DNA from 3 places in the Ureibacillus sp. GCM10028918 genome. Region 2 is predicted to be linked to each of the others. Evidence: predicted binding sites of a transcription regulator. Region 2 holds the regulator's gene; each other region holds the start of a gene.

The links. Region 2 encodes LexA, which represses DNA repair genes until DNA is damaged. Its sites were predicted from a motif close to CGAACATATGTTCG; they were not measured.
Region 1: a site for LexA is predicted at 2,526-2,539, ahead of ACFQU5_RS07905 (Y-family DNA polymerase). Genes of this name have one in related genera too.
Region 3: a site for LexA is predicted at 4,577-4,590, ahead of ACFQU5_RS15740 (malate synthase). Genes of this name have one in related genera too.

The regions. Positions count from the first base shown of each region.
Region 1 covers NZ_JBHTFK010000005.1:1,005,256-1,011,437, forward strand. The annotation lists gene ACFQU5_RS07895 (methyl-accepting chemotaxis protein) at 1-626, opposite strand, end outside; gene ACFQU5_RS07900 (YolD-like family protein) at 823-1,143, opposite strand; gene ACFQU5_RS07905 (Y-family DNA polymerase) at 1,183-2,490, opposite strand; gene ACFQU5_RS07910 (cysteine hydrolase family protein) at 2,679-3,221, opposite strand; gene ACFQU5_RS07915 (DUF421 domain-containing protein) at 3,476-3,937, opposite strand; gene ACFQU5_RS07920 (carbon-nitrogen family hydrolase) at 4,245-5,036, opposite strand; gene ACFQU5_RS07925 (pyridoxal phosphate-dependent aminotransferase) at 5,194-6,182, shown strand, end outside.
Region 2 covers NZ_JBHTFK010000005.1:226,741-232,922, reverse strand. The annotation lists gene ACFQU5_RS04465 (prepilin-type N-terminal cleavage/methylation domain-containing protein) at 1-256, shown strand, start outside; gene pilM (type IV pilus biogenesis protein PilM) at 368-1,348, shown strand; gene ACFQU5_RS04455 (malate synthase) at 1,345-1,932, shown strand; gene ACFQU5_RS04450 (potassium transporter) at 1,932-2,675, shown strand; gene ACFQU5_RS04445 (prepilin peptidase) at 2,778-3,530, shown strand; gene ACFQU5_RS04440 (gamma-glutamyl-gamma-aminobutyrate hydrolase family protein) at 3,664-4,395, shown strand; gene lexA (transcriptional repressor LexA) at 4,527-5,147, opposite strand; gene yneA (cell division suppressor protein YneA) at 5,318-5,656, shown strand; gene ACFQU5_RS04425 (YneB family resolvase-like protein) at 5,653-6,182, shown strand, end outside.
Region 3 covers NZ_JBHTFK010000022.1:14,332-20,513, forward strand. The annotation lists gene ACFQU5_RS15720 (sodium:solute symporter family protein) at 1-651, opposite strand, end outside; gene ACFQU5_RS15725 (DUF3311 domain-containing protein) at 651-803, opposite strand; gene ACFQU5_RS15730 (tRNA dihydrouridine synthase) at 1,300-2,262, opposite strand; gene ACFQU5_RS15735 (histidine phosphatase family protein) at 2,536-3,030, opposite strand; gene ACFQU5_RS15740 (malate synthase) at 3,652-4,506, opposite strand; gene mutM (bifunctional DNA-formamidopyrimidine glycosylase/DNA-(apurinic or apyrimidinic site) lyase) at 5,188-5,991, opposite strand.

The DNA.
Region 1 (6,182 bases), 780 kb from region 2:
CTTGAATTGTTTAAGCGATTCAAGACCTCATTTATTGTACTTTGCTGCATTTTGACTTTTTCTTTATATTCCTTCGTTTTCTTCTGTTTTGAATAGGTTAATAAAATCGTCGCACCGCTTGTTAAGACTAAGTAAATGATATGGATTAGCAATAATGGAAAATGGTAATCTGTTGTTCCACAAAGTAATTCAGGAAACAAAAAGTACCCCATAACATGGTGAAGCATAAAAATAATCGTACTAGTTAGTATTAATTTTATTCTATTGTAGAAAGCAATCATGGCTATTACCATGAAAATAGAAAAGTGATATTCTACTAAACCATCTCCACCCGCAATAATAGCAATGCTACCAAAAGTCATCGTCATTATTATGATCCACGGCAACCATTCTGAAACGCTATTAATTCTATATATTAATAAACATATTATAAATAGTAGGATAGGAGTTAATAGCAACAGACCTTGTAAGAAAATCAGTTCTCCAGTTAAAACTCCCATTCCTTTAATGACCAAATATGAATCGAAAATATGTAAATACCTATGTACAAAATGTGTACCTACTGACAAAAACACTGTTAATCCAGCTAATAATATCATCAGACCATTCTTATTAAGATTTTTCATTTTTCATTTGTTCCCCACTTTTCAAAACTTATTTTTTCTTTAAACATTGTTTTATATTTTGACTTAAACCGAGTAGAAAGGAGGTAACCAACCTCCTTATTAAGATACCAACTAACAAACTGACTCTTAATCTTAAATATACACAGTGCTTCTTAAAAAACTCATAAATCGTTTTGAAAACTAGTTCTGGTACGAGTCAGGATAGAATCGTAACATTCAAAAGGGATGAAAATAAAAATTTGCGCCCATCTTCTAAATAAAGAGCAGAATTTGGGATATTCAATTGGGTAATTTTCCCCGACACGTTATAAACATTTCTATTTTCCCAAACCTTTAACTCTACTTCATCGTTATTCTTATAGGCAATTTGCAATTGTTCACTAAGTTCTTGAAGTGCCCATTCATCCAATTCGGGCTTTTCAACGTCATCATCCTTCTCATGCCAATCTCGAAGCATCTTTACATGCTCCGGTAGCATCATCGCATTCCATTTAATATTTCCACGGTCCCGAATCATCCTTATCACCTCTTATCCTAAAAGTTCATAATCGAACAACTACATCTTATGACCACCTAGAAGCTCCGCACGCCTTACTGCGGTTCCGGCTTCTGTATAGGAAACGGCACGTAAAACTGCTGTTGAGCCATGCTTTGCCCGCAAATAATCCATGGTCGCCCCAAGCTTTCGTCTTTTCCATTTTTTATTGTCAAACAAGCTGAGCTGTATGGAGCGTTCCGATTCTAATTTGGAAACACTAATCGAAATTTGCCTTGCCGGTCTCTCTGCATAATACTCATCAAACAACTCCTGACACACTTTAAAAATTTTCATCGTATCATTTGTTGGTTCATCAATTGTCCGAGCTCGATTAAAACCGCCACCAAAGGCATCCTTACTATAACTTAGGCCGAGTGTAATGGTTCTCCCAGCTTGCCCAGCCTCTCTTGTTCTCCTTGCGATGTCTTCACACATTTCCAAAATAACGGTAAGTATCTCGTCCCGACTGCGATAATCACGCATCAACACTTGCCCTTTCCCGAAACTGATTTGTCCTTGTGCAAGAGGTGCCCCAAGTGGCGACAAATCGATTCCCCATGCATGATAGTAGAGCTGATTCCCCATAATACCAAAACGGTCCTCCAAGGTTTTTAAATCGGTCTGGGCTAAATCACCAATCGTAAAAATTCCCATGTTGTTTAATGAACGCTCTGTTCTTCGGCCAATTCCCCACATTTCTGACAGAGGGGAGATCGGCCAAAGTTTTTTCGGAACATCTTCATATGTCCATTTTGCAAAACCAGTCTTTTTTGCTTCTAAATCGAGTGCAAGCTTTGCTATGAGCATATTTGGCCCCATCCCGACAGCACTTGGAATTTGGAATTGGCGCAGAATACTATCTTGAATAAATTTAGCCGTTTCTTCTGGAGGGCCCCATAGCTTTTCGGTACCACTTAGGTCAACGAAACTTTCATCTATGCTATAAACGTGAATCGCTTCTTTTGGAACGAATTGATTGATTAAATCTGTAATTGCCATCGACATTTGTACGAAGAACTCCATTTTCGGTTCAAATAAACGGATATCGGGATGTTTGGGGATTTCAAAAAGACGTGAGCCTGTTTTTATACCGAATCGTTTTTTCATGGGTGGTGACGCAGCAAGTACAATACTTCCCTTTTGCTTAAAATTCCCCACGACAGCAATTGGCACTTGGAGCGGATCAATATTTTCCAACATCGCCATGCAGCTCGCAAAAAAGCAACGCATATCAATACACATGATTGACCGATTAGGTGCCTGTTCGTAAATTTTAAAGACATCTCCATCGAGGGATTCAGCTATCTTTAGAGCATTTGCACACATCTTTTCCACCTCCCAATTCATACGATCAGTATATGCGAACATTTGTTCTTTTATTCATTTTAAAATGAGACGGTTGAGACGGCAAGAGGAATTATTTGGGTAATTTAGTGAAGACAAAGACAATTTTAGATAAATAAAAAAAAGCTCTCACGAAGTGATATCACCTCTAGAGAACTCATCTAACTCACTTATTCAAGTATTTCTGTAAAGAAGCATGTCTTCATATGATTAATAAAGGTATCTCCTAAATCTGTAAACGTCGCAACACCGCGTCTATGAATTGCAGTTTTAAATCCTTCCGCATCTGCTCCTGCGACCGTTAAAAAATCGCAAATGTCTGTGCAAACACCAACAACATGCACTTTTTCAATATCTAATGCTTTTAATTTTCCAGCTAATCCAGTCTTAAAGAAGGCATTGTAATTTGTTTTCGGTTGATAGATGACATTGGGATTGGATTCATTTTCTTTAAACCAAGTGAATAAATCACCATAAAGCTCCTGTCCTTTTGTTTCGACCACATTATGGGCAGGCCACAATTTAAAGTGGTCATCATTTTCTTCGTGTGCATCCATTGCTACTACTACAATTTGGTCATCACGCAAAAATTCATTCGCTTGCTCGATAATATACGGCACAATTTCCTGCGCTGGCTTTCCTGCTGTCAGACTTCCATAATCCGCAACAAAATCATTGCTCATGTCGACAATGATGAGGGCTTGTTTGGGCATTTTTCATCCTCCAAAACAATATTTTTCTCTATATTATAAACTATCTTTACCCCATAATATGTAGTTGATTTTCAAATACCATCCTTAAAATATATCTTAATAAAAGTAAAACTCCCCAAAGCCATTACAGCCCCAGAGAGTCGAGATTATTGTATGTGAAATATTTAATTTGTTGCAGGATATATGGTTAAGATTTTGTAAATTTGACAGAGCTCAATCATGAATTGAATTCGTGAAAGCAATACATTCCAAACTTACTTCTGTTTAGAATCTTCCTTTAACACATCAACTGAAATACTGCCGTCAATTTCCAGGATTCCCAATCTAACTTCATGAATATTAAAAACACCTTTTTTCCTTAACTGTGTATTTAACTCTTGCATTGTTAAATTTTCTTTGTCCATTAATTGTGAATTCACAGTACCATCTTTTATTATAATTTCTGGCTTTCCATCTATCAACCGCTCGAAGGTTTTCTTTCTGGTCAGTTTTTCAGCCCCCCATATCACTAGTCCCCAAACCGCTACGATAAATATGATATGGGTAAATTTGAAATCTTTTTCATGAATCATCCCACCCACAATATCAACTAGCATTACTATAAAAATCAAGTCAATCGGTGTCGTTTGTGATAATTCTTTTTGCCCTATGATTCGAATAATAATTACTATACATACTACGGCAACTAAAAACTTTATCACTACACCCATATACATTTCCAAGTCCATCCCTCCCTTACTACTTTATAGTGCATCATCACTCCGGAACTTCGATATACTCTATCCATATACCCTTTGCTCGGTAATAATATATTCCACATCCTTAGCCAAGTTAAACAATTTAGCGTCTTTATACTAATTCGAGGTTCAGATAAAATATGAAATCAGCAGGACAAAAAAAACATACTACTCATTTAGTAGCACATCCTAGGGTAAGGATTTGCTATAAATGTTAGTATGTTTATAAATTTGATATACTTCCTGTATTACATAAAAATATAGTTTTAATCGTTAAACTTAACCATTATTCCTGTACTACACCAGCATAAAGATTAGGACGGCGATCATCGTAAACAGGGATTCGATTCCGTACTTCTTCTACTTTTGAGAAATCTACATCAATAACAGCTAGTTCTTCCTTCTCTGAGCCAGTCCAAAGCACTTCGCCCCATGGTTCGATAATCATTGATTGGCCGTTGAAATTTTCCACTTTACGTGAAATGCGGTTAACGGCGATCACGAAGCATTGGTTTTCGATTGCACGGGCTTGTAATAATGTTTTCCAGTGGTCGATGCGGGGTGTTGGCCATTGGGCTGAAACAAATAACACGTTGGCCCCAGCTAATGCGTGTGCTCGAAGCCATTCAGGGAAACGAATATCATAACAAATTACGCCTCCTGCTTCGACCCCACCCAAAGTGAAGCGATTCATGTCATTGCCGGATTCTAGATATTTATCTTCGTTCATTAATCTAAATAAATGAACTTTACTATACTCGCTTACTAGTTTTCCTACATTATTGTATACATACATTGTATTGTAGAATTTGCCGTCTTTTTCTGTTGCTACGGAGCCTCCAACAATATGTATGCCTAGTTCACTAGATAAACTTTCCAAGAATGCTTTAGAACGAGCTCCCTCTTGATCTGCCAGCTCCCCTAGTTTTTCAAGTGCATACCCTGTATTCCACATTTCTGGTAAAACAACAAGCTCTGCCCCTTTGCTTGCTGCTTCCCGGATTAATTGTTCCGCACGCTCGAAATTTTCTTCCACTTTACCGAAGCCTACATTCATCTGAATACATCCGATTTTCATTTCACTAACCCCCTAGACATTTTCTCGTAAAAGTACTATTATTCCTACATATCCAATTGTAATTATATTCTGAAATCTATACAAAGTATAGCGTTCAGCATGTTCCGCTTCTAATGGTAAGTAAATCTATAAATTTTATTGAAAAAGAGGTATACACATGAAATTATCAAATAAACTTCAAAAGCTTCCTACCCAATTCTTTGCCGCCCTAGTTCAAAGGGTGAATGCAGCAATTGCCGAGGGACGCGATGTGATTAACTTAGGTCAAGGAAATCCTGATCGACCAACACCGCCACATATTATAAAAGCAATGCAAGAAGCTGCGGCCAATCCACAAACACATAAATATTCACCGTTTCGTGGAATCCAGGAATTAAAAGAAGCAGCTGCAGCCTTCTACAAACGTGAGTATAGTGTGGACATTGATCCAGATACGGAAGTTGCGATTATGGGAGGTTCGAAAATTGGTTTGGTAGAGCTGCCAATTGCGATTTTAAATCCTGGTGATACGATGCTTCTTCCTGACCCTGGGTATCCTGATTATTTATCTGGTGTAGCGCTTGGAGATATGCACTTCGATACAATGCCGTTACTAGAAGAAAATGAATTCTTGCCTGATTTCGGCGCATTATCGAATGAGGTTAAGAATCGAGCAAAGTTAATGTATTTAAATTATCCAAACAACCCTACAGGAGGAACTGCTACTTTAGAATTTTTCGAAAACACAGTCCACTTTGCAAAAGAAAATGACATAGCGGTGGTACATGATTTTGCTTATGGTGCATTAGGGTTTGACGGGAAGCGACCAGTTAGCTTCCTTCAGGCTGAAGGAGCAAAAGAAATTGGTGTTGAGCTTTATACCTTATCAAAAACATATAATATGGCTGGCTGGCGTGTTGGCTTTGCTGTTGGAAATACAGAGATTATTGAAGCTATAAATTTAATTCAGGATCATCTTTTCTGCAGTGTCTTCCCTGCCATTCAACATGCGGCAGCCGCTGCTTTAAACGGCGACCAGGATTGTGTGGAGGAACAACGGGCAATCTATGAAAGCAGACGTAATGTTTTAATAGAAGAAGCTCATCGAATTGGCTGGGACGTGAAAGCTCCAAATGGATCATTCTTTGCATGGTTAAAGGTACCTGA
Region 2 (6,182 bases):
TGGTGCTAAAATTGCTCATACTGAAGGTGCGTGTGATGCTTCTTCAACAGATGGTTGTGGTTCGGCCGTACTAAATAATTATATTGATGGTGTTACACTTGGTGAAGGCGAAGGTGAAGCTTCAGCAACAGTTACTTTAGACGAGGATGTATGGTCAATTGAGTATAGTAGATTTGGTGAAATAGATGATGAATCTGCTTTTGATGTTGATGGAGATAGTATTGAAGAAGAAGATTTAACAGCTTTATTAGATTAAAAATAGTTAGTTCCTCACAGAACACCTAATTCTTTTAATTTTAATTAGGTGTTCTAATGAAAAACTAACTAAAGTATCTATCCATTTGAAATAAGTAAAGGAGCCCTGCGCATGTTCAACAAAAAGAAAAAGAATTTCCATGTTTCCATCGAGATTAATGATTATGTTCTTCGCGCGCTTGTTTCAAAGGGCCCAGATTTGTCGCAGGCTGAGGTATTTGAAGTGGCATTGCCTCATGAAATCATCGATGAAGATACCCTAAAAGATGAAATGGCGTTATTCGAGATATTTAAAGAGAATGCTTCCCAATGGGGTGGGAAAAAGCAGAATGTCCGATTTTTCGTTCCCGACCCGACTGTCTTATTAAAAGCTTTCGAACATCCCCGAGATGTTGAACCGAATAAACTAAAAGAGTATGTGCAAATGGAGCTTGGTCATAGCATTCATTTACCTTTCCATGATCCACTCATTGATGTTTATGATCCGACTGAAGGGGATGGACAGGCGATGATGTTTGCCGCAGCTTCTGAAGAAGTAAATAAATACATCAACCTGTTTTTAGACATTCATATGGATCCACAGGCTGCTGACATTCGCGCGTTATGCAATTTGAGGTTACTTGAAAGCATGCAAATGATTGATAACAAGAAAACATACTTAATTGCCAATTGGCTCATTAATGAGTTATCCATTTGTATTTATTCAAATGGGAATGTGGATTTCTTACGTTATCAACAGATTCCAACGACAATTTCCCAATGGCATGCAAAATCATTGAAGGAGAATGAGCTTCAGTTTACATACGATGGTGATATGGAAGATTATCGAATGACGATTATGGATCAGGTGCTAGAGCTTGACCGAATTATGAATTTCTTCCGTTTTTCTCTACATAAAGGAGAAAAGTCCGTTGATGAAATCATTGTGATGGGAGATAATCCATTGCTTGATCAAATTCATAATTACTTACAAGAGACTTTACCTATTACAGCAAAGATGGTAGATGATTCACTAATCGAAAGTTACTATCCAGGATTTAAAGCAAAACATGCATCATTACTTGGGCTGGCGTTAAAGGAGATTCAATCATGATACCAGATATTAACCTCATACCCAAACTTGAAAAAAGTCAACAGGGATCCAAATTTCTTTATATCCTACTAGGCATCATTACTTTATTGGCACTGACATTATTAATTTGGCAATACTTTACTGCCTGGGTAGAGATCGTTGAATTGCAAAGAGAAGAATCAAACCTTATTGCACAACGTGACCAATTAAATATAGACTTAGCTACTTTGCAACCAGGTAATGAAGGGTCTTTAGAACAGTCCTTACAATTTGTAGAAATGGTATCTTATCCAATTTCGCCATTAATCAATGAAATACAAGGACTGCAACCGAGTAATTCCTATTTACGTAACTATACTTTCAGTCCTGAGAGTGTTTCAATCTCCATTGATTTTGAGACGTTAAGTGATGTATCGACTTATGTTTCAAGGCTATCCAATAGCTCTTATTTCATTGATGGACAAGTCCTTTCCATTACAAGCTCTGGGCTAGGAGAAGAGCTTGGAACAGACGATGAAACGGATTTCGATGTCATTCCGAGACAATCTGTTGAAATCACGCTCTTAATCAATGAAACCTATTTAGCTACTGGAGGTGTTCAATAATGAAGCTCTCTGGTAATAAAAATTCTTCTTTATTATTACTTATTGCATTAATAGCCGCTTTATTATTTGCAATCTATTATTACATCCTGTTGCCAAAAAAGGATCACGTTGATTCACTGGAAGGCTCTATAAATGGTTTGCAGACGGAGATTAGTACACTTCAAGGTCAAATTGCTTCATTGGAAGAAGAAGGGACTTCGGAAGTATCTAATGTTTTTGAAATACGTCAAAAATTGCCACAATCTCGTGAAATAGATCAGTTATTGTTAAACTTGGAAGAGATTGAATTCGTGACTGAAACTCGTATTACATCGATTGGATTTAATAGCTATGATGCTCTCGTGTCAGAATCAAATATTGTCCCTGTTCCTGAAGAAGAGGCTGTAACAGACGAGGCTACGGAAGGTCAGACAGATGAAGCCGAAACAACTGAAAATGCAGAAGTAGTTGAAGGGGAGGAAACGGGTGAAACGGTGGAAACGCCTGTATCAGAAATTGCTGCTCAGACTCTTCCACCAGAACTAAAGCTCATCACGTTTAACTTAGAAATCGAGGCATCCGAGAACCAAAATATCCAGCAATTCATCGAGGAAATAGAAAATTTAAAACGGATTATGCATATTGATTCGATTAGCTATTCACTTCCAGGGGAAGAAGGCGAATTCGTGGAAGCCGAAGCTGAAACGTTAAATGCTTCCATCCAGGTAACGACCTTCTATTATGAAGGTGAAGGTGAGTCATAATTTGATTTGTGGCGATTAGTATTAAAAGTATTGGAAATAACAATCAACCTGTCGGGATTCTTTATAGAGTCCCGACCATTTATTTGTAGGAGGTGCGGTTAATTGGAGATTACTTATACTGTATTTGCGTTTATCTTTGGGCTTGTATTTGGTTCGTTTTTTAATGTAGTTGGCTTAAGGGTGCCTAAAAAGGAGTCCATCTCAACACCACCGTCACATTGCACAAATTGTCAGCGTCGTTTAACGCTGCCAGATTTGATTCCTGTTTTATCTTACATATTTTTACGAGGAAAATGCCGTACATGTCATGCGAAAGTAACACCGATTTATTTATTAACGGAACTTGTTACGGGGATTTTATTTTCGTTCTCAGTTTGGAAATTAGGCTTAACAATTGAAACGGCTGTAGCCCTGCTTTTCATTTCCTTGTTAATGATTACAGTAGTTTCTGACTTCGCTTATATGCTCATTCCAGATAAAGTGTTGTTGTTCTTCTTACCTTTATTAGCATTAGGACGCATTTTCTCGCCAATCGACCCATGGTGGGATAGTTTGCTAGGTGCAGTAGTTGGCTTTGGCATCCTTTACCTTATTGCCGTTGTCTCTAATGGGGGGATGGGTGGGGGAGATATTAAACTCTTCTTTTTAATTGGCCTTGTTTTAGGCACTCTGAATACGTTGCTAACACTATTCCTATCAGCATTCATTGGTATGATTGTCGGTATCATCGTCCTGAAGATTCGCAACCAAGGGAGAAAAACTCCTGTCCCATTTGGCCCCTCTATCGCTCTAGCAGCCATTATTGTGTATTTCTACGGAGAAGTAATACTTGACTGGTATGCAAATTTATTTTGATTAATATTTTTATTCACTTGGGCCGTCTCTCTCGTATGAGGCGACTCTTTTTTACATTTTAAAGGAAAAACAAAGTTAAGCTAGAATATTGTAAAGCAAGTTATTATTATAGGAATTATGGAGGTGGTTTTTAATGAAACCAATTATCGGTATTACGATGACAACGAACAACGGACAATATTGTATTAATGAAGCCTATGTGAAGTCTGTACTTCAAGCGGGAGGAATTCCGGTGAATATTCCTTTTGGTGTGGAAAGTGATGCTGAGCAGCTGTTGGAAGGAATCGATGGTTTACTGCTGACAGGCGGGGTAGACGTACATCCGCATTTCTTTGATGAAGAGCCGCACATTAACATTGGCGATATTATGCTGGAACGAGATGAAGTGGAACTTGAGCTGACTGAAGCGGCTCTTAAGAAAACGATGCCGATCTTCGGGATTTGTCGCGGGATTCAGCTATTGAATGTAGCTTTAGGCGGGACACTCTATCAAGATATCAATTCCCAGTATGAGCATACGCCAATCCTTCATAAACAAAATGCTCGCAGAAAAGAAGCATCCCACTATATCGAGATTACCAAGGGCAGTAAGCTACACGAAAGTATCGGAAAAGAGAAAATTGCCGTGAATTCATTCCATCATCAAGCATTGAAGAAAGTGCCTGATATTTTCGAAATTACCGCTAAGGCGAGTGACGGCATCATTGAAGCCTTTGAAATAAAAGATTACCCTTATTGTGTTGGGGTACAATGGCATCCAGAGGAGATGGCGATCGCGGGGGACGAACATGCGAAAAATCTGTTTAAGTCGTTTATCGACGCGTGTGTAGCTAATAAACAGCAAAATGCAACAGTGGTCTCATAGCTACTCTAATAGGCAGTTCTTACCTGAAAATCTTGTTATTTTAGAGTCCTTATGTAAATAAAGCGCACAAAAATATCCCGTTTAAACAAAAAGGTTGTCTCACAGTCTATTGACTAACGAGACAACTTTTTTTAATGAATATTGCGATATAACCCTACTACTTTACCTAAAATCGTTACTTGATTTACTAGGATTGGGTCCATACTTGAGTTTTCAGGTTGAAGACGGAAATGCGTTTTCTCTTTAAAGAAACGTTTTACCGTTGCTTCGTCATCTTCAGTCATTGCAACTACAATTTCCCCGTTATTGGCAGTGTTCGTATGTTTGACAACGACATAATCTCCATCTAATATCCCAGCCTCGATCATTGATTCTCCCATTACTTCAAGCATGAATAGATTTTCTTCACTTGTACCGTAAGCATCTGGTAGAGGGAAGTATTCTTCGATATTTTCGATTGCTGTAATAGGTAGACCTGCTGTAACTTTCCCTACTAAAGGAACATGTACAACGGATTGTTTTTGAATTGCTGCTTCTTCTTGATCTAATATTTCAATCGCGCGCGGCTTTGTTGGGTCTCGGCGAATTAAACCTTTGCTCTCTAAACGAGCTAAATGTCCATGTACCGTTGAACTAGAGGCAAGACCTACTGCTTCCCCGATTTCACGAACAGAAGGCGGATACCCTTTTGCACGAACCTCTTCTTTTATGAATGCTAAAATATCTTCTTGTCTTTTTGATATTTTTTTCAACTCTATCACCTCTTTTGTGAATATGTACCTCTATTAGTTACATATAGTATATCAGTGAATGAACAGAAATGCAAACATAGGTTCGAAATTGGTGTTGACAAAAACAAGTGTTCGTATTAAATTAGGAACATACATTCGCAAAACAATTATTCGAAAAGAGGTTTTAATTTATGAACTGGTTACAAAAAAATACTTATATTGTGGTGTTATTCGTTGCTTTCTTTGTGATGGGTGCATTTCTATTAATTACTGATAATGGCAAAAACACATACGAACAAATTGAGATTCAGCACGGCGATACATTATGGACATTAGCAGAACAATATCGTGGTAAAATGACAATACAAGAGTGGATCGAGCATGTGAAAGCTGAGAATAGTCTTACTGGAGAACATATTGTGGCAGGTCATGCCTTAACGGTTCCAGTTAATTCAAAGAGTATCCATATTGCAAAATTAAAGAGTGAAGAAGAGCTTCATTCGGTAGAGGTAGCGGTTAAGAATAAATGAGCAAACAAAACAAAGCAGTCATCTATACACGTGTAAGTACAGAAAAAAATACACAAGAGACATCCCTTGTGCGGCAAGAAGAGGAACTACGCCGCTATGCGGGCGAAATGAACTTTCAAGTTTTAGAGATTTTCCAAGATCAACATAGTGGTTATGAAGTGGAACGAGATGGACTCCTTGAAATGCTGGACTATATAAAGGAAAAAAATGTAACAGTATTATTTGTGCAAGACGAAACGCGTTTGGGACGCGGTAATGCACGAATGGCTGTCTTGCATTTGCTGCATAAAAATGGGACAACCGTTTATTCCTTAAATAATGCAGGACCCTTAACATTAAATGAGATGGATACAATGTTACTTGAGATTTTAGCAATTGTAGAAGAGTATCAACGAAAAATTCACAATGCCAAAATTAAAAGAGGAATGAGACGAGCTGTAGATAATGGCTATCGCCCCGAGTTGAATATTAAAAATCGGCATAATCATGAAGGGCGCGAACGAATAGAGGTACCAATCGAAGAAAT
Region 3 (6,182 bases), on a different contig from region 2:
CATGGATCCCCAACCGCCAAAATGGATGATTGGAATAGATACAACAAGGAACAACATAATAACCCATATTAAAATATCTTTAATAATAGCCGTATAGGTTGGTCCTTTGATTCCACTAAAGAAAGTATAAAGTGCCACTAATAGGAACGATATGATAACAACAACTTGAACATTAATAAACCCCGTACCAGCTACTCTTAATGTATCTTGTATACCAGCTAACTGTAAATCAATATATGGGATAAGCATTAATACACCTACAACCGCTATAAGAAGGGATAAAAATTTACTGTCAAATCTCCCCTTTGCATAATCGGCAAGTGTGGTAAATTTAAATTCTTTAGAAACCTTCCACAACTTTGGTAAATAGAAATAAGAAATAAAGAAAGCAATAATAGTATAAGGAATAGCAAAAAATGCAAGGCTTCCACCTGTATAGGCTGTACTCGTTAAACCCAGGAAAGTATAGGCTGTATATAAATCAGCACCTACTAAAAGCCAAACGAGCAATGGTCCAAATTTCCTTCCGCCTACTGACCACTCTTCTACAGAACTCCTGCTCGATTTATCTCTTCCAGCTATAAATCCAATTACTACAACTGTAAGTACAATAAAGCTTGTGACTAACAAAGCTGTTAAATTTCCTTGCATTATTCAATGCTCCCTTCGGATTTTTGTATTCGATAAATGAGATATGTACAGACTGGAACAATAATCATACCTAAAAATAGCCAGAAATGAAAAAATGGCAATCCTAGAATAATAGGATGAATCCGATTCACAAAAGGTATGGCCCCTAGCATAATAACAAAAGGTAAAATAATTAAAATTAGAATTATCAGTCTCTTCACTATATATTTCCTCCTTCAAAATTATCGAAATAGTATATTATATTGAAATAGTTAGAATTTAATAATAATAACATAAAGTTCACGTAAAACAAGAAGATGTTTTTTAAAAAAGAAGAATGTGGTCTAAGAAGGCTTATTATTGTTTCCACTTCTACAAAAATAAAAAAAGGCAACTTCCATTTACGGTTAGTTGCCTTCTTTTAAGCTGGTACCTTCAGCTACATATGATATTAAAATTTATGTTGAGTACATTTTATTACTAAGGTTCCGAGATGTTTTTATTCTTTCACATGCATTAAACCCAAGATAGGTTCCATATCTAACCAAACCCATAATGAAAATTAGCTGGAATGAGTCCGGTTCAATACCGAAGTCACACCAGCCAATCTACCGCATAATATAAACTGTAACTTTTTTAGGATTACATTATACAACTCTTCCAGTCCCATCAAGATTCTTTTTCAAAGTTATCAAGTAATGCACGCACTTCATCTGTTGACTTCGTGCTCATCAATTGATTTCTTAGTTCACCAGCTCCTCGGAATCCTTTGACATAAATTTTGAAAAAGCGATGAAGCCCCGTGATTGAACGTGGCAATTCTTCCGCATATTGATCTTGAAGATCAAGCTGATATCGTAGGAGGTCCAAGTACTCCTTACTACTATGCTCTTTCGGCTCTTTTTCAAAAGCAAAAGGATTTTTAAAAATTCCGCGTCCAATCATCACGCCATCTACACCATACTTTTCTACAAGCTCTAGCCCTACTTGACGGTCAGGAATATCTCCATTAATTGTTAATAGAGTGTTTGGTGCGATACGGTCACGCAATTTTTTGATTTCAGGAATCAGTTCCCAATGGGCATCTACTGCGCTCATTTCTTTTCTTGTACGTAAATGAATGGAAAGGTTCGTAATATCTTGTTGTAAAATATGCGTTAGCCACTCCTCCCACTCATTTATATCCTCAAAGCCAAGTCTTGTTTTCACACTTACAGGCAATCCGCCCGCTTTCGCTGCTTGGATAAGTTCTGCCGCTGTATCTGGACGCAGAATAAGGCCACTACCTTTCCCTCTCGATGCCACATTCGGTACAGGGCAGCCCATGTTAATATCAATGCCTTTAAACCCCAGTTCTGCCATGCCAATACTCATTTGACGGAAATAGTCGGGATTATCCCCCCAAATATGCGCCACCATTGGCTGTTCATCTTCTGTAAAATGCAAACGGCCACGAACACTCTTCATTCCCTCTGGATGACAATAGCTATCCGAGTTAGTAAACTCGGTAAAAAATACATCCGGTCGACCGGCTTTACTAACTACATGACGGAAAACAGTATCCGTCACATCTTCCATTGGCGCTAATACAAAAAATGGACGTGGTAAATCACGCCAGAAATTATCTTTCATTCAAATCAAATCCTTTCATGTGCATTTCGGGATAAACTGTCAAACTCCCATCCCAAAATTAAAAGCAATAGGTGCCACATCTATTCTGTTATTATTATTTTATAATAAATACCCAAACCAACAATCAATTTCAGAGGTCCCTGGTTTAAGTAATTCGGTCATTATTATAGTATAACCTAGCTTATTAAGTTTATCTTCACACAGTTTACTCTTCAACTAGAATTTTATTTGAGAATTAGCTATAATTGGCACTTTCGTTCTTATTCTGGAAATTTAGAAGATCAGTAGGTGATCTTGTTTGTTTAGGAACTTTATTATGCTATTATCTTCTCTTATATCTATTAAATGCAAACCAGTATCTCCTGTAGCAAAGATAGTTTTACTGTTGTTTGGCAGATTGAGAACACCCTTTAAGAAATTAGAGATAAGTCCTCCATGTGATACGATTGCTACTCTTTTATACTGTTTATAATCTACAATAATCTTATTAAATACTCTCTCAGCCCTAAAACGTAAATCTAACTCTGATTCACCATCTTTAATCGGCACATGAATTGGCCTTCCTCCATCAGGAAAAGGATATTTAATGGATGCCTCTTTCCTGGACATTCCTGCTAGTACACCATTATTAAACTCCATGAGATCATCTACTTCCACAAGCTCACAACCTATTACTTCTTGCAGGAGATCTGCAGTCTTTTTTGCTCTCTTCAGAGGACTTGTCAGAATAATTTCGGGTCTAACATTCCCTTCTACGTATTGAGCCATTAATCTAGCTTGTTCCTCCCCCAACTCCGTTAAGGGATAATCTGCTCTCCCTCGTGAACTTCTAATATATCCGCTTCAGATTGTCCATGTCTTATGATTAATAATTCCATTCCCTGGCCTCCTTAATTTAGTACTTCCTTTAACTATAAAAATAGAGAGATTTTATATCTCATAATGAAATTTTTGATGACGATTTGGGCATATTTTTCTTCAACTATCCCATATTGTACCAGCCTGCCTCGTTCATTCAATTACTTCAACAAAACTAACTTTATTTCTTTTTAATGTACAACAAGAAAAAAAGAACGAATTTTCCCAACGGGTATTCGTTCATTTCTCATTATACTATTTCTAACCGAGCGACTGCTTCACAATGTGCAGAGTGTATGTGGCAACACAGTATGAGGTACTGGTAAGATTTGAATTTAGTATTTTTAATAATGAATAGTGCAAATGCTGTAGATTGAGTCATTTGTACTTTAATTAAAATTTATTTAAATTTATCTCTATTAATTCTCACCCAAAAATATAATAGCAATTAATATTAACGGACATTACCATATAGCAACCAGTTGGATGAATTACATGAAATAACTTTGTAAACAATCTTCTGGCTAACACCTAAATACGCATCAATGTGCCATTTGGTTTTGGTAACTCTTGAGCTGTGATTTGATTCATTTTACAAAAATGTTTAAAAAATTGTTGTGCCAGCTCTCGCTCCTTCGGGTCACTTTTCAACGAAGCGATATCAAGCAAAATTTGAGCCATCCATAAATTATCAAAATAACGGTGTTTACCTGTATTCCATGTCATTTTGTCGGGGGACTTCTCATTTATATAATACTCCCAGAAAAGCAGCTGATCCGATTCCTGTTCTGTAAGTTGGAGTTTGTATTTTGAATGGGCAGGAACATATCCATCTTCACAAAGTTTTCCGATAAAATCTTCATTCACCATATAGACACCTAAAATACGTCTGTCTTTTTCCGGCATGCGAGAACCTATTGATGTTAGTAGGACAGCGCTATTTTGATGCAAGCGGATAGGTTTGTTGGGTTTCCCCTTGTTATTACCACTTTTTATTACGCCTGAAAAAATCCTCCACTCTGAAAAAACTTTATTCTGTTCTTCTGTGTCACACCAAAAGACCAATTGTGATTCCGGATGCAGTTTATGATTTTTCATTAGTTTTTCGTGTTCTAAGCGAAGTTCCTGGTTTTTTCGTTGCAGTTTTCTATCCTCTTCCTTTTTCCATTCTTCCTCCTTTCGTTCATTTTCCTTTTTTTGTATTATATTTTCGAGTGATATAGCATCACTAGTATCATGAAGTTTTAAGTGCTTTCCGAATACATCCGGAAAAACAAACATTTTGTTTTCCGATGCGAATTGTATTTCAATACTAGAATCATTATGTTTAACTATGCTACCCATGCCAAAAAGCTTGTGTGTAACTTTCTTATTGATTAAGTTCATTATTTTAGTCCTCCTTGTAGAATAAAAATAGGAAATTGATAATTTTATTCAACTAACTTCTTTTATAGCTCACACAAATGTTTGGATTTTTTCCTCGGTTTAAAAAAGGAAATAAAAAAACGCATCCTTAATTCGATCTACAAAAAACAGCGGAATTAAGAATACGATTAAAAACAATTGCAAGTCCATTGTAACACTTTTCTGAAAATAATACAAATTTATTATTGACACTACATTTTATTGTGAGGTAAAATGTAATTTTATTCTTTAGACTACCTCTAAATACTATGAAATAATGGCTTCTTTGATTTAAAATTCTGAATCCCATTACCTGTACTACTAATCATATAAATCCCCTATTTTCACTTGGATTATATTTCTAAAGTCCTGCTACTATATTGATTTTCGGAATAAAAAAACCTTGAAAATTCCGTCAGTAAACATTTTTCAAAGGTTTTGATTATTATTTTAACTCCAGAATCGCGAGTGCTTCACAGGGGGCAGAGTGTATGTGGCAACACAAGGATGTTGGTGGGTTAATTATTTTGATGTACTTTGTCCATCAAATATTCTTCTCTCCAAAGTTATCAAGCAATGAACACATTTCATCTGTTATTTCAATTTTATCCATTACCAGCCCCGCGTTGTTCCACCTCCAAGATATAAATCGTTTCAATAGCCTTATTGCTGGCAATTGGGGCAAAAGTAAGTTTTCCGTGATGAAATTTCTTTTTTTATAATGATAGTATCGCAACGAGAACATTCTTTGCCTTCTTTATCGTAAACATAAAATTGGTAGCCTCCTGTTTTTCCATCGCCCTTATATAACGGATTATCCATATAACCACCTTGTTCTATTCCTTTTTTAAGGATAAATTGAATCGAATGATAAAGCCTGGTTAATTGTTGATCGGCTAGCTCATTGATTTTTTTATCAGGGCGAATCTCTGCATGCCAAAGAATCTCATCAGAATACCCATTCCCTATTCCGGCCAGCACTTCTTGATTGATTAATGTTGTTTTTATCGTTCCTTTTCTTTTTTGCATTAGCTGTTGAAAGGCATCCAATGTAAAATCAGGATGGAGTACTTCAGGTCCCAGTTTTTCTAACTCTTCTTTAACCTCTTCAGGTGATAAAAGATGCAGGTAGCCTAATCGCAGTCCAATGAAATATAAATGCTGTTCCCCAAACGAAAGCTTTACTTGAATGGTCCTGTTTGGTTTATCCTCTTCTTTGCCAAAAAACATCCATCCACCAAGCATTAAGTGTAACAGTAAACATGAATCATCCTGTAGTTGGAAAATTAAATACTTAGCTCTTCTATTAATCGTTTTTATAGCTTGATTTGAAACTTGCGTAGTAAACCGCTCCACTGGTACATTAATAGACTTTTCCCGTCCAATCTCTACATCAGAAATTTTTTGCCCATCTATCAATGACCCCAATAATGTTTTATATGTTTCCATCTCTGGCAATTCAGGCATACTTCCGTCCTCCATTTTACAATCTGTTTTTACAGTATTACCTGCTGGAGGATTATTATGAATAGTGTGGTTAAGGAACGTTACTAAACAATTTAGCCCTGATTAGTTGAAAACACACTCTCCGTAACAAGCAAAAGAACGAATTCCTATATTAAGAATCCGTTCTTGACTAATGTTTATACGATTTCCAA